Regions from separate parts of the Bradyrhizobium lablabi genome, predicted to be linked through region 1. Evidence: predicted binding sites of a transcription regulator. Region 1 holds the regulator's gene; the other holds the start of a gene.
The links. The regulator PhoB, encoded in region 1, activates phosphate uptake and scavenging genes when phosphate is short. The targets are predictions, from matches to a motif close to TGTCATNNANCTGTCAT.
Positions count from the first base shown of each region.

Region 1 (5,192 bases):
TGCGGCCCGTAATCGGCCCGCGATGCTCCTCGAACGTCATCAGGTCGGCCATCACCTGGCAGGGATGCGAACGCCGCGTCAGCCCGTTGATGACGGGCACGGTGGCGTGCGCGGCAAGCTCCAACAGCGCATCATGGTTGAGGATGCGGATCATGATGGCATCCACGTAACGCGACAAGACCCGCGCGGTGTCGGCGATGGTCTCGCCGCGGCCGAGCTGCATCTCCGCGCCCGTCAGCATGATCGATTCACCGCCGAGCTGGCGCATGCCGACGTCGAACGACACCCGCGTCCGGGTCGAGGGCTTTTCGAAGATCATCGCCAGCGTCTTGCCTTCGAGCGGCTTCTTGGTCTTCGCGCCACCGTTTTTTTGCGCCTTCAGCTTCGCCTTCATGGCGAGGCTTAACTCGAGCATGTTGCGCAATTCCTTGGTCGGAATCTCGTTGAGATCGAGAAAGTGCCGCAGCGCCTTGCTCATTGCCCCGCCGCCTGCTTCAACCGACTGTCGGCAAATTTGGCGCAGGCGTGCTCGAGACATGCCACCGATTCCTCGATCTCCGCCTCGGTGACGATCAAGGGCGGCAGGAACCGCACCACGTTCTCGCCGGCGCCGACCGTGAGCAGCTTTTGCTCGCGCAGCGCGGCCACCAGATCGGTGGACGGCACCACCGCCTTCAGCCCGATCAACAGGCCCTCGCCGCGCACTTCACTGAGCACGCCCGGATAGCGGTCGACCACGGAGGCCAGCTTCTGCTTGAGCAGGAGCGACATCTTCTGCACGTGATCGAAGAAGCCGGGCTTCAGCATCACGTCGAGCACCGCATTGGCGGCGGCGACCGCGAGCGGATTGCCGCCGAAGGTCGAGCCGTGCGAGCCCGGCGTCATGCCGGAGGCGGCTTCCGCGGTCGCAAGACACGCGCCGATCGGAAAGCCGCCGCCGAGCGCCTTTGCCAATGACATCACGTCCGGCGTTACGCCGATGCGCTTATAGGCAAACAGATCGCCGGTGCGGCCTACGCCGGTCTGTACCTCGTCAAACACCAGCAGCAGGCCATTGTCGTCGCAGAGCTGGCGCAACGCCTTGAAGAAGGCGTGCGGCGCGGCGCGCACGCCGCCTTCGCCCTGCAGCGGCTCGATCAAGATGCCCGCGGTGTGCGGACCGGTCGCCTTCTTCACCGCGTCGAGATCGCCGAGCGTCACCTGATCGAAGCCGTCCATCGGCGGCCCAAAGCCCTCGAGATATTTCGGCGAGCCGGTCGCGGCCAATGTCGCCAGCGTCCGTCCGTGAAACGCTGAGTCGAAGGTGATGATGCGATAGCGCTCGGGATGGCCTTTGGCGGCGTGAAATTTGCGCGTGACCTTGATCGCGCACTCCATCGCCTCCGCGCCGGAATTGGCGAAGAACACGAAATCCGCAAAGCTCTGTTCGCACAGCCGCGCGGCGAGCCGCTCGCCGTCCGGGCTCTTGAACAGGTTCGACATGTGCCAGAGTTTTGTCGCCTGCTCCTGGAGTGCTGCGACCAGATGCGGGTGGCAATGGCCGAGCGCGTTGACCGCGACGCCGCTCGTGAAATCGAGATAGCGCTCGCCATTGGTGGCGGTCAGCCAACACCCTTCGCCGCGCTCGAAACCGAGATCGGCCCTGGCGAAAACGGGAAGCAGATGCGACGTGGCGCTCTGGGTCATGGCAATCACTTGAAAGTTAGGCCCGGCCGCGGTGCGCGCATTGGCGCGATCGCATCGACCGCCAGACGGAAAACAAAACGTGCCGCCTTTTCGGGGCGGCACGTGGCAAGCATTCTATGCCCGCGGCGAACTGTGTCAACCGGTCGCCCCCGTATTCTTCCGGTGTCGCGGAAAGGGCGCATTGCAATGCTTAGCTGACGGAACATGTGGACGCACCCACGCGGACTCTTGCGCCGGAGTCACGCCATATTGTAGCTTCTGGGACGTCGGGTACGACATCTCGTGCGGCAGTTCTGATCCTAAGTCCTAAGTGTTCGGCGTACACGTTCGGGCGCGCTTTCCGCGCCCGGCGAGGGCTAAGGGATTCTGCCGGCTGGGATTTTTGACAGATTGGCACCGCAGCGCTGCCCCAAGATCGGCCGGCGCGACGCGAAGGAAAGAGTGCGATGACGGTATTGACCTGGTCTGACGATCGCGTCGAGCAACTGAAGAAACTCTGGGAGTCCGGGCTTTCGGCCAGCCAGATTGCCGCCGAGCTTGGAAATGTGACGCGCAATGCCGTGATCGGCAAAGTGCACCGGCTGGGGCTTTCCGGCCGCGCCAAGAGCCCCGCCTCGGCGGCGCCGCGTCCGCGCAAAGCCCGCCCCGCCCAGCACATGATGCGGGTAGCGCGTCCGGTCTCGCGCGGCAACACGGCGCTGGCGCATGCGTTCGAGGTCGAGCTCGAGGCCGATCCGATCGCCTTCGACAACGTGGTGCCGATCAGCCAGCGGCTGTCGCTGCTGGAATTGAACGAGGCCACCTGCCACTGGCCGATCGGCGACCCGGCCAGCGCGGAATTCTTCTTCTGCGGCGGCAAGGCGCTCTCGAGCCTGCCCTATTGCGCGCACCACTCGCGGATCGCCTATCAGCCGGCAGGCGACCGCCGCCGCCAGCCGCCGAAGCCGGCGCGGTAAAGGGCGCGTGCAGACAACGCGCTAAGTCTGCTCCCTCGCCCCGCCCTTGCGGGGAGAGGGTTGGGGTGAGGGGCTCTATCGTCGTCTTCGAACGTTCGTGATGAATGAAGCGCCGTGCCTCGCCCCTCACCCGAAATTCCCGCTCCGCGCGAATTTCGACCTCTCCCCGTAAAGAACGGGGAGAGGTAAGGAAGTCGCCGCTGGCGACAGCATGCGAGGCCGCTTACTCCGCCGCTTTCGCGAACCGGTCATCCAGCGCGTAGCCGGCGCCGCGGACGGTGCGGATCGGGTCCTGCTCGCGGCCGGGGTTGAGCAGTTTGCGCAAGCGCCCGATATGCACGTCGACGGTGCGCTCGTCGATATAGATGTCGCGGCCCCAGACTGAATCGAGCAATTGCTCGCGGCTGAACACCCTCCCCGGATGCTCGAGGAAGAATTCCAGGAGGCGATACTCGGTCGGGCCGAGATCGATCGGCCGGCCCGAGCGGGCGACGCGGCGTTTCTCGCGGTCGAGCTCGATGTCGCCGTAACTTAACACGGTGGCGAGCCGTTCGGGGCTGGCGCGGCGCAACAGGCCCTTCACCCGCGCCAATAATTCCGGCACCGAAAACGGCTTGACGATGTAATCGTCGGCGCCGGTGGCAAGCCCCCGGACCCGTTCGCTTTCCTCCCCGCGCGCGGTCAGCATGATGATCGGCAGCGACCGCGTCTCCGGCCGCGCCCGCAAGCGGCGGCACAATTCGATGCCGGACAGGCCCGGCAGCATCCAATCGAGCACGATCAGGTCGGGAACGCGTTCCTTCAGCCTGGTGTCGGCATCGTCGCCACGGCCGACTGTCTCTACATCATAGCCTTCGGCGTCGAGGTTGTAACGCAACAGCGTGGTCAGAGCTTCCTCGTCTTCCACCACCAGAATGCGCGCGCTCATTATGCCCAGCCTTCTCTTTTGTTTGACGCGTTTTGTTCACGTGCTCAAAAAACGCTTCGTTTGGTTTGACGCGTTTTCTTCACGCTAACCAGATGCACTTCGCTCGAAAACGCTACTCTTGGTTTGACGCGTTTTCTTCACGCGAACCGGATCTAGTTCGCTCGAAAACGCTGCGTTCTAATTTCCAGGTACTGTCGTGGCAAAGGTCGTCATGTCGCCCTTCGGGCGCTTGTCGAGGATCTGCTGACCCTCGATCATGTAGAACACGGTTTCCGCGATATTGGTGGCGTGATCGCCGATCCGCTCGATGTTCTTGGCGCAGAACATCAGATGGATGCAGAACGAGATGTTGCGCGGATCTTCCATCATGTAGGTCAGGAGCTCGCGGAACAGCGAGGTGCAGATGGCGTCGACTTCCTCGTCGCCCTTCCACACCGACATCGCCGCGGGCAGATCGTGCGCCGCATAGGCGTCGAGCACGGATTTGACCTGCGACTGCACCAGGTCGGTCATGTGCTCGAGCCCGCGGATCAGTTTGAGCGGCTGGAAATCGCTCTCCAGCGCGGCGACCCGCTTGCCCATGTTCTTGGCGAGGTCGCCGATCCGCTCGAGATCGGTCGCGACCCGCATCGCGCCGACGATCTCGCGCAAATCGACCGCCATCGGCTGGCGCCGCGCGATCGTCAGTACCGCGCGTTCCTCGATCACCCGCTGCAGGTTGTCGATTTCGGCGTCGGCGGCGACGACGCGTTGGCCGAGCGCGACGTCGCGGCGGATCAGCGCATCGACGGATTCGACGATCATGCGCTCGGCAAGTCCGCCCATCTCCGCGACCAGCCGGGTCAATTCCTGCAGGTCGCTGTCGAACGCCTTGGCGGTATGTTCAGAAGCCATATTGCTCTCCTCAGCCGAACCGGCCGGTGATGTAGTCCTGGGTGCGTCGATCGCTGGGCGAGGTGAAGATCTTGTTGGTCTCGTCGAACTCGATCAGCTCGCCGAGATACATGAACGCGGTCTTGTCGGAGACGCGCGCGGCCTGCTGCATGTTGTGGGTGACGATAGCGATCGTGTAATCTTCCGCCAGTTCCTGGATCAGTTCCTCGACCTTGGCGGTCGAGATCGGATCGAGCGCCGAGCAGGGCTCGTCGAACAGGATCACCTCGGGCCGCACCGCAACGGTGCGGGCGATGCAAAGCCGCTGCTGCTGGCCGCCGGACAGGCTTAAGCCCGAGGCGTTCAGCTTGTCCTTGACCTCGTTCCACAAAGCGCCGCCGCGCAGCGCCTTTTCGACCCGGCCATCCATCTCGGATTTTGATATTTTCTCGTAGAGGCGGATGCCGAAGGCGATGTTCTCATAGATCGTCATCGGAAACGGCGTCGGCTTCTGGAACACCATGCCGACGCGGGCGCGCAACAGATTGAGGTCGAGCTTGGAATCCAGGATATTGGTCTGGTCCAGCATCAACTGGCCGGTGGCGCGCTGGCCCGGATAGAGGTCGTACATCCGGTTGAAGATCCGCAGCAAGGTCGATTTGCCGCAGCCGGACGGTCCGATGAACGCGGTGACGCGATTGGCGCCGAGCGTCAGGTTGATGTTCTTCAGCGCGTGGTGCTCGCCGTAA
Region 1 covers NZ_LT670844.1:4,819,896-4,825,087, reverse strand. The annotation lists gene argF (ornithine carbamoyltransferase) at 1-478, opposite strand, end outside; gene B5526_RS22415 (aspartate aminotransferase family protein) at 475-1,686, opposite strand; gene B5526_RS22410 (GcrA family cell cycle regulator) at 2,133-2,642, shown strand; gene phoB (phosphate regulon transcriptional regulator PhoB) at 2,866-3,570, opposite strand; gene phoU (phosphate signaling complex protein PhoU) at 3,748-4,464, opposite strand; gene pstB (phosphate ABC transporter ATP-binding protein PstB) at 4,475-5,192, opposite strand, start outside.

Region 2 (5,192 bases), 3.8 Mb from region 1:
AGCTCGTGGTTGCTATCAGAAAATTCTATTACTCCGATGTCAGCGCGATCCTCCTGATGATCGTTGTTACGGTCTTCGTCATCGATATCGGCACCGGCTGGATCCGCGGTCGTTTGTTCGGCAAGGACCGCCACGCATGAGCAAATTGCCGGTACCGGATTCCGAAGGCCTTCACGCGCGATATCCTGACGTGTTCGACCGGCCGCTATCGGCGCGGCTGGCGACCCCCTTGATGCTCCTTGCAGCCTTTGGGATTTTCGCCTTCGGTCTCGTTCACCTCGACTTCTCGCCGGCGCGGATGCTGGCGGGGTTGCATCAGCTCGGCTGGATCACGATGATGATGATCCCGCCGGATCCGGGCTCTTCGCTGCCGCTTTATCTGAAAGCGCTCGGCGAAACCCTGTCGATCGCGCTATTGGGCACGACGCTTGCCGCCACCTTCGCGCTGCCGGTCAGCCTGCTGGCGGCAAAGAACATCGTGCCCTCAAATATCTTCCGTTTTCCGATCCGCCGTTTCCTCGATTCGATCCGTGGCGTCGATACGCTGATCTGGGCGCTGGTCTGGATCAACGTCGTCGGCCTTGGACCGTTTGCCGGCGTGCTGGCGATCGCGGTGTCGGATTTCGGCGCGTTCGGAAAATTGTTCTCCGAAGCGATCGAGGGCGCGGACAAGAAGCAGGTCGAGGGCATCCGCGCCTCCGGCGGCAATGCGTTGCACGAAATCCGCTTCGGCCTTTTGCCGCAGGTATTGCCTGTGATCGCGGGGCAGGTGCTCTATTTCATCGAATCGAACACGCGCTCGGCCACCATCATCGGTATTGTCGGCGCCGGCGGCATCGGCCTGCAACTGGCCGAGCAAATCCGCGTGCTCGAGTGGCAGAAGGTGTCGTTCCTGATCCTGATGATCCTGGTCGCGGTCGCGGCCATCGACTGGATCTCGAGCAAGCTCCGCTTTGCGATCATCGGGCGGCGCGCGGTCGTCTGACGCGAGCTTAGGTATTCTCGACCAGGAACTCGACGCGCTCGGCGGCAAAGCGGGAGCGCTTGGTCACGAGCGGCTTGTCGTTGATATCGACGTCGGTGGCGTCGACCACGAGAACGGGACGCCCGAGCGCGAGGTCCAGCCGCGCGGCATCGGTCGCGTCGGCAATCGCCGCGGTGATTCGGGTTGATCCCCGGCGATAGTCGCGGATGCCGTAATGCGCCAGCAGCTTGGTCATCGAGCGCGTGCTGCCGAAGACGCGGCCGGCGTCAGGGAAGCTTTCGGCGGAAAGCCAGGTGGTGCTGGTACAGATCGGCGTACGGTCTGCGAGCCGCAGCGCCTCGATCCGAATCAGCCGCGCTCCGGTTTTCAGTCCAAGTTGCCGCGCCAGTTCGCGCGTCGCGACGTCCTCTGAAGCGTCGATCAGTTGCCCATGGGGTTCGCGGCCACCGGCACCAACGATCTCGGAAAACCGCGTCCGCGAGCGCAGGGGATAAGCGAGCTTGGGCGCTTCCACATAGGTGCCGCTGCCGCGCTCGGCGCGCACCAGGCCGCGCTCGGCGAGCGTCGCCAGTGCGCGGCGCACGGTGTGGCGATTGACGCGATAGGTTTCGGCGATCTCCATCTCGCCCGGCAGCTTTTCGCCGGCGGCAAAGCTGCCATTGGCGATGCCACGCTCGATGCCGTCGGCAACCTGGCGCCACAGCGCCACGCCCGAGGCTGCATCCTGCGTGCTCATGGCGCGGAACGCCCAAGGAGGCACATCGGAAAAATCATGCGTTTGTCACGAAACGGTCACTGGCGTTTCTCCATCAAGTTGTCTAGTATCATAGACAACTTGATTCCGGCAAGGGCCGACATGACCAAAGGCATCGAAAGCGATCAAAATACCAGGCAGGCGCATCGCCAGGCGGCGATGGCGGTGCTGGCGCATTCCGACGCGGCCGAGATTGCCGGGCATCTCGAGACCATCGCGGTACCGCCTTACGAAAATCTTCGCGAGGGCGAGAACGGCCTGGTCATGGTGCGTGGCCGCATCGGCGGCGACGGCGCGCCGTTCAACCTCGGCGAGGCCACAGTTTCGCGCGCGGCCGTGCGGCTTTCGACCGGCGAGGTAGGCTTTGGCTACACGCTCGGCCGCGACCGGCAGAAGGCGCGGATGATCGCGCTGTGCGATGCGATGGTGCAGTCGAACGAATTTGCCGATGCGGTGGAGTCACATGTACTCGCGCCGCTGCGCGCGGCCATGACCGCCGCTCGAAACCGGAAGGCCAAGGAGACCGCGGCGACGCGGGTTGATTTCTACACGCTGGTGCGCGGTGAGGGTTGAGTGATGACCACGGTTGCCGAACTGCCCGCAGGGTTCGCCGACAAGGTCTTGTCGGCGCAAACGACCTTCCGCTCGGTGATGGATGCGATGGCGCGCCCCGGCAGCGTTCGGCGCATCGCGGTCGCCACTGGCGCGCCTCACCCGCTGATGAAGGGCAGCGCGGCAATCGCGCTGACCTTGTTCGATCACGACACGCCGGTCTGGCTCGACCCGCTCATGTCCGAGACCTCGGAGGTGACGAAGTGGCTGAAATTCCACACCGGCGCGCCGGTGATCGCGGATTCCTCGGTCTGCCATTTTGCGCTGATCGGCGACCCCAGCGCGCTTCCCGCGCTCGATCGCTTTGCCTTCGGCGGCAATGAATATCCTGACCGGTCGACCACGCTGATCCTGCAGGTCGAGAGCCTGACGCAAGGCAAGAGCTTCGAATTGCGCGGCCCCGGCATCGACGGCAAGGCCGTGATGCAGGCGACGATCGAGCCCGCCGACCTGTTCGAGCGGCTTGCCATCAACGCCACTCTGTTTCCGCGCGGCATCGACGTCGTGCTGGTCCACGGCGATACCATTATCGCGATACCCCGCACCACGCGGCTTGTCGCGAAGGGAGGCTAGCGCATGTATGTCGCCGTCAAGGGAGGCGAGCGCGCCATCGAGAACGCCCATCGCCTCTTGGCGCATGAGCGGCGCGGCGATCGCGAGGTTCCCGAAGTCTCGCTGGACCAGATTTCCGGACAGCTCAGCCTCGCGGTCGATCGTGTGATGGCCGAAGGCTCGCTCTATGATCGCGAACTGGCAGCGCTTGCGATAAAGCAGGCGCGCGGCGACATGATCGAGGCGATCTTCCTGGTGCGGGCGTTCCGCGCCACCTTGCCGCGGTTCGGCGCCACCGAGCCGGTGGATACCGGCAAGATGGAGTTGCGCCGCCGGATTTCCTCGACATTCAAGGACATTCCGGGCGGCCAGATCCTCGGGCCCACGTTCGATTACACCCATCGGCTGCTCGATCCGCAGCTCTCCGAGGGGTTCGATCCCGAACCGCCCGCGACATCGGACGCATCGGCCGTGGCGACGCCGCGCGTCACCGACATTTTGGGCCGCGACGGCCTGATCGAATCTTCGCCACAGGCGGATGCGGATTCGCCGGTCGGCGATCTCACCCGCGAGCCGCTCAGTTTTCCGGCCGACCGCGATCTGCGGCTGCAGAATCTCGCCCGCGCCGATGAGGGGTTCTTGCTCGCGCTCGGCTACTCGTCGCAGCGCGGCTATGGCCGCAACCATCCGTTCGCCGGCGAAATTCGCCTCGGCGAAGTCGAGGTGGAATTTTTCGCCGAAGACGTCGGTTTTGCGGTGCCGCTCGGTCCGATCACCTTGACCGAGTGCCAGATGGTCAATCAGTTCAAGGGCTCGGCGACGGAAGCACCGTGCTTTACCCGCGGCTATGGTCTCGCCTTCGGGCAGAGCGAGCGCAAGACCATGTCGATGGCGCTGGTGGATCGGGCGCTCCGCGCCCGCGAACTCGGGGACGAGACGATCGCGCCCGCCCAGGACGAGGAATTCGTAATGTCGCATTCCGACAATGTGCAGGCGACCGGCTTTGTCGAGCATCTGAAACTGCCGCATTATGTCGACTTTCAGTCGGAGCTTGGTTTGCTACGAAAACTCCGCAAGGAGTTTGCCGAAGCGGAAGCGTCGCCGCCCCTTCAGGAGGCCGCCGAATGAACGCGCCGGCCTACAATTTCGCCTATCTCGACGAACAGACAAAACGGATGATCCGCCGCGCCATCCTGAAGGCGATCGCGATCCCGGGTTATCAGGTGCCGTTCGCGAGCCGCGAGATGCCGATGCCCTATGGCTGGGGCACCGGCGGCGTGCAGGTGACCGCGGCGATCCTCGGGCCATCAGACGTGCTGAAGGTGATCGACCAGGGTTCCGACGACACCACGAATGCGATCTCGATCCGCAAGTTTTTTGCCAAGACCGCTGATGTCGCGACCACAACATCAACGGCCGACGCCACCGTGATCCAGACCCGGCACCGGATTCCCGAAGCGCCGCTGCATGCCGGACAAGTGCTGGTCTATCAGGTGCCGATCCCCGAACCTCTGCGCTTCCTCGAGCCGCGCGAGACCGAAACGCGGCGCATGCATGCGCTCGGCGAATACGGGCTGATGCATGTCAAGCTCTACGAGGATATCGCGCGCTTCGGGCATATCGCGACTTCCTATGCCTATCCGGTGAAGGTCAACGCGCGCTACGTGATGGACCCGTCGCCGACACCGAAATTCGACAATCCGAAAATGGACAATTGTCCGGCGCTGCAATTGTTCGGCGCCGGCCGCGAAAAGCGCATCTATGCGATACCGCCGCATACCTCGGTAGTATCGCTCGACTTCGAGGATCATCCATTCACCCGCTACCGCTTCGACGCGCCGTGCGCGCTGTGCGGGGCGGATGATTCCTATCTCGATGAAATCGTCACCGACGACCAGGGCGGCCGGATGTTCGTCTGCTCCGACACGGATTTTTGCGAGAGCCGCCAGGCCTCCGGTCATCGCGGCACGGAAAACGCGGCGCCGCACAAGGAGAGGGCGCATGGCTGACCATGACAGCGACCAGCCGCTGTTGGTCGCGGAGGGACTGACAAAAACCTATGGCCGGCTGACCGCCTGCCGAGACGTTTCCTTTGCGCTTTATCCCGGCGAAGTGCTGGCGATCGTCGGCGAGTCCGGCTCCGGCAAAACCACGCTGCTGCAATTATTGTCGGCGCAGCTCGCGCCGAGCGCGGGGCGCGTGTCCTATCGCATGCGCGACGGGGTATTGCGCGACCTCGCTGGCCTCGGCGAGGCTGAGCGGCGGTTTCTGTTTCGTACCGACTGGGGC
Region 2 covers NZ_LT670844.1:718,767-723,958, reverse strand. The annotation lists gene phnE (phosphonate ABC transporter, permease protein PhnE) at 1-140, shown strand, start outside; gene phnE (phosphonate ABC transporter, permease protein PhnE) at 137-985, shown strand; gene phnF (phosphonate metabolism transcriptional regulator PhnF) at 993-1,721, opposite strand; gene phnG (phosphonate C-P lyase system protein PhnG) at 1,842-2,312, shown strand; gene phnH (phosphonate C-P lyase system protein PhnH) at 2,316-2,924, shown strand; gene B5526_RS03440 (carbon-phosphorus lyase complex subunit PhnI) at 2,928-4,031, shown strand; gene B5526_RS03435 (alpha-D-ribose 1-methylphosphonate 5-phosphate C-P-lyase PhnJ) at 4,028-4,912, shown strand; gene phnK (phosphonate C-P lyase system protein PhnK) at 4,905-5,192, shown strand, end outside.
Region 2: a site for PhoB is predicted at 1,765-1,781, ahead of phnF (phosphonate metabolism transcriptional regulator PhnF). Genes of this name have one in related genera too.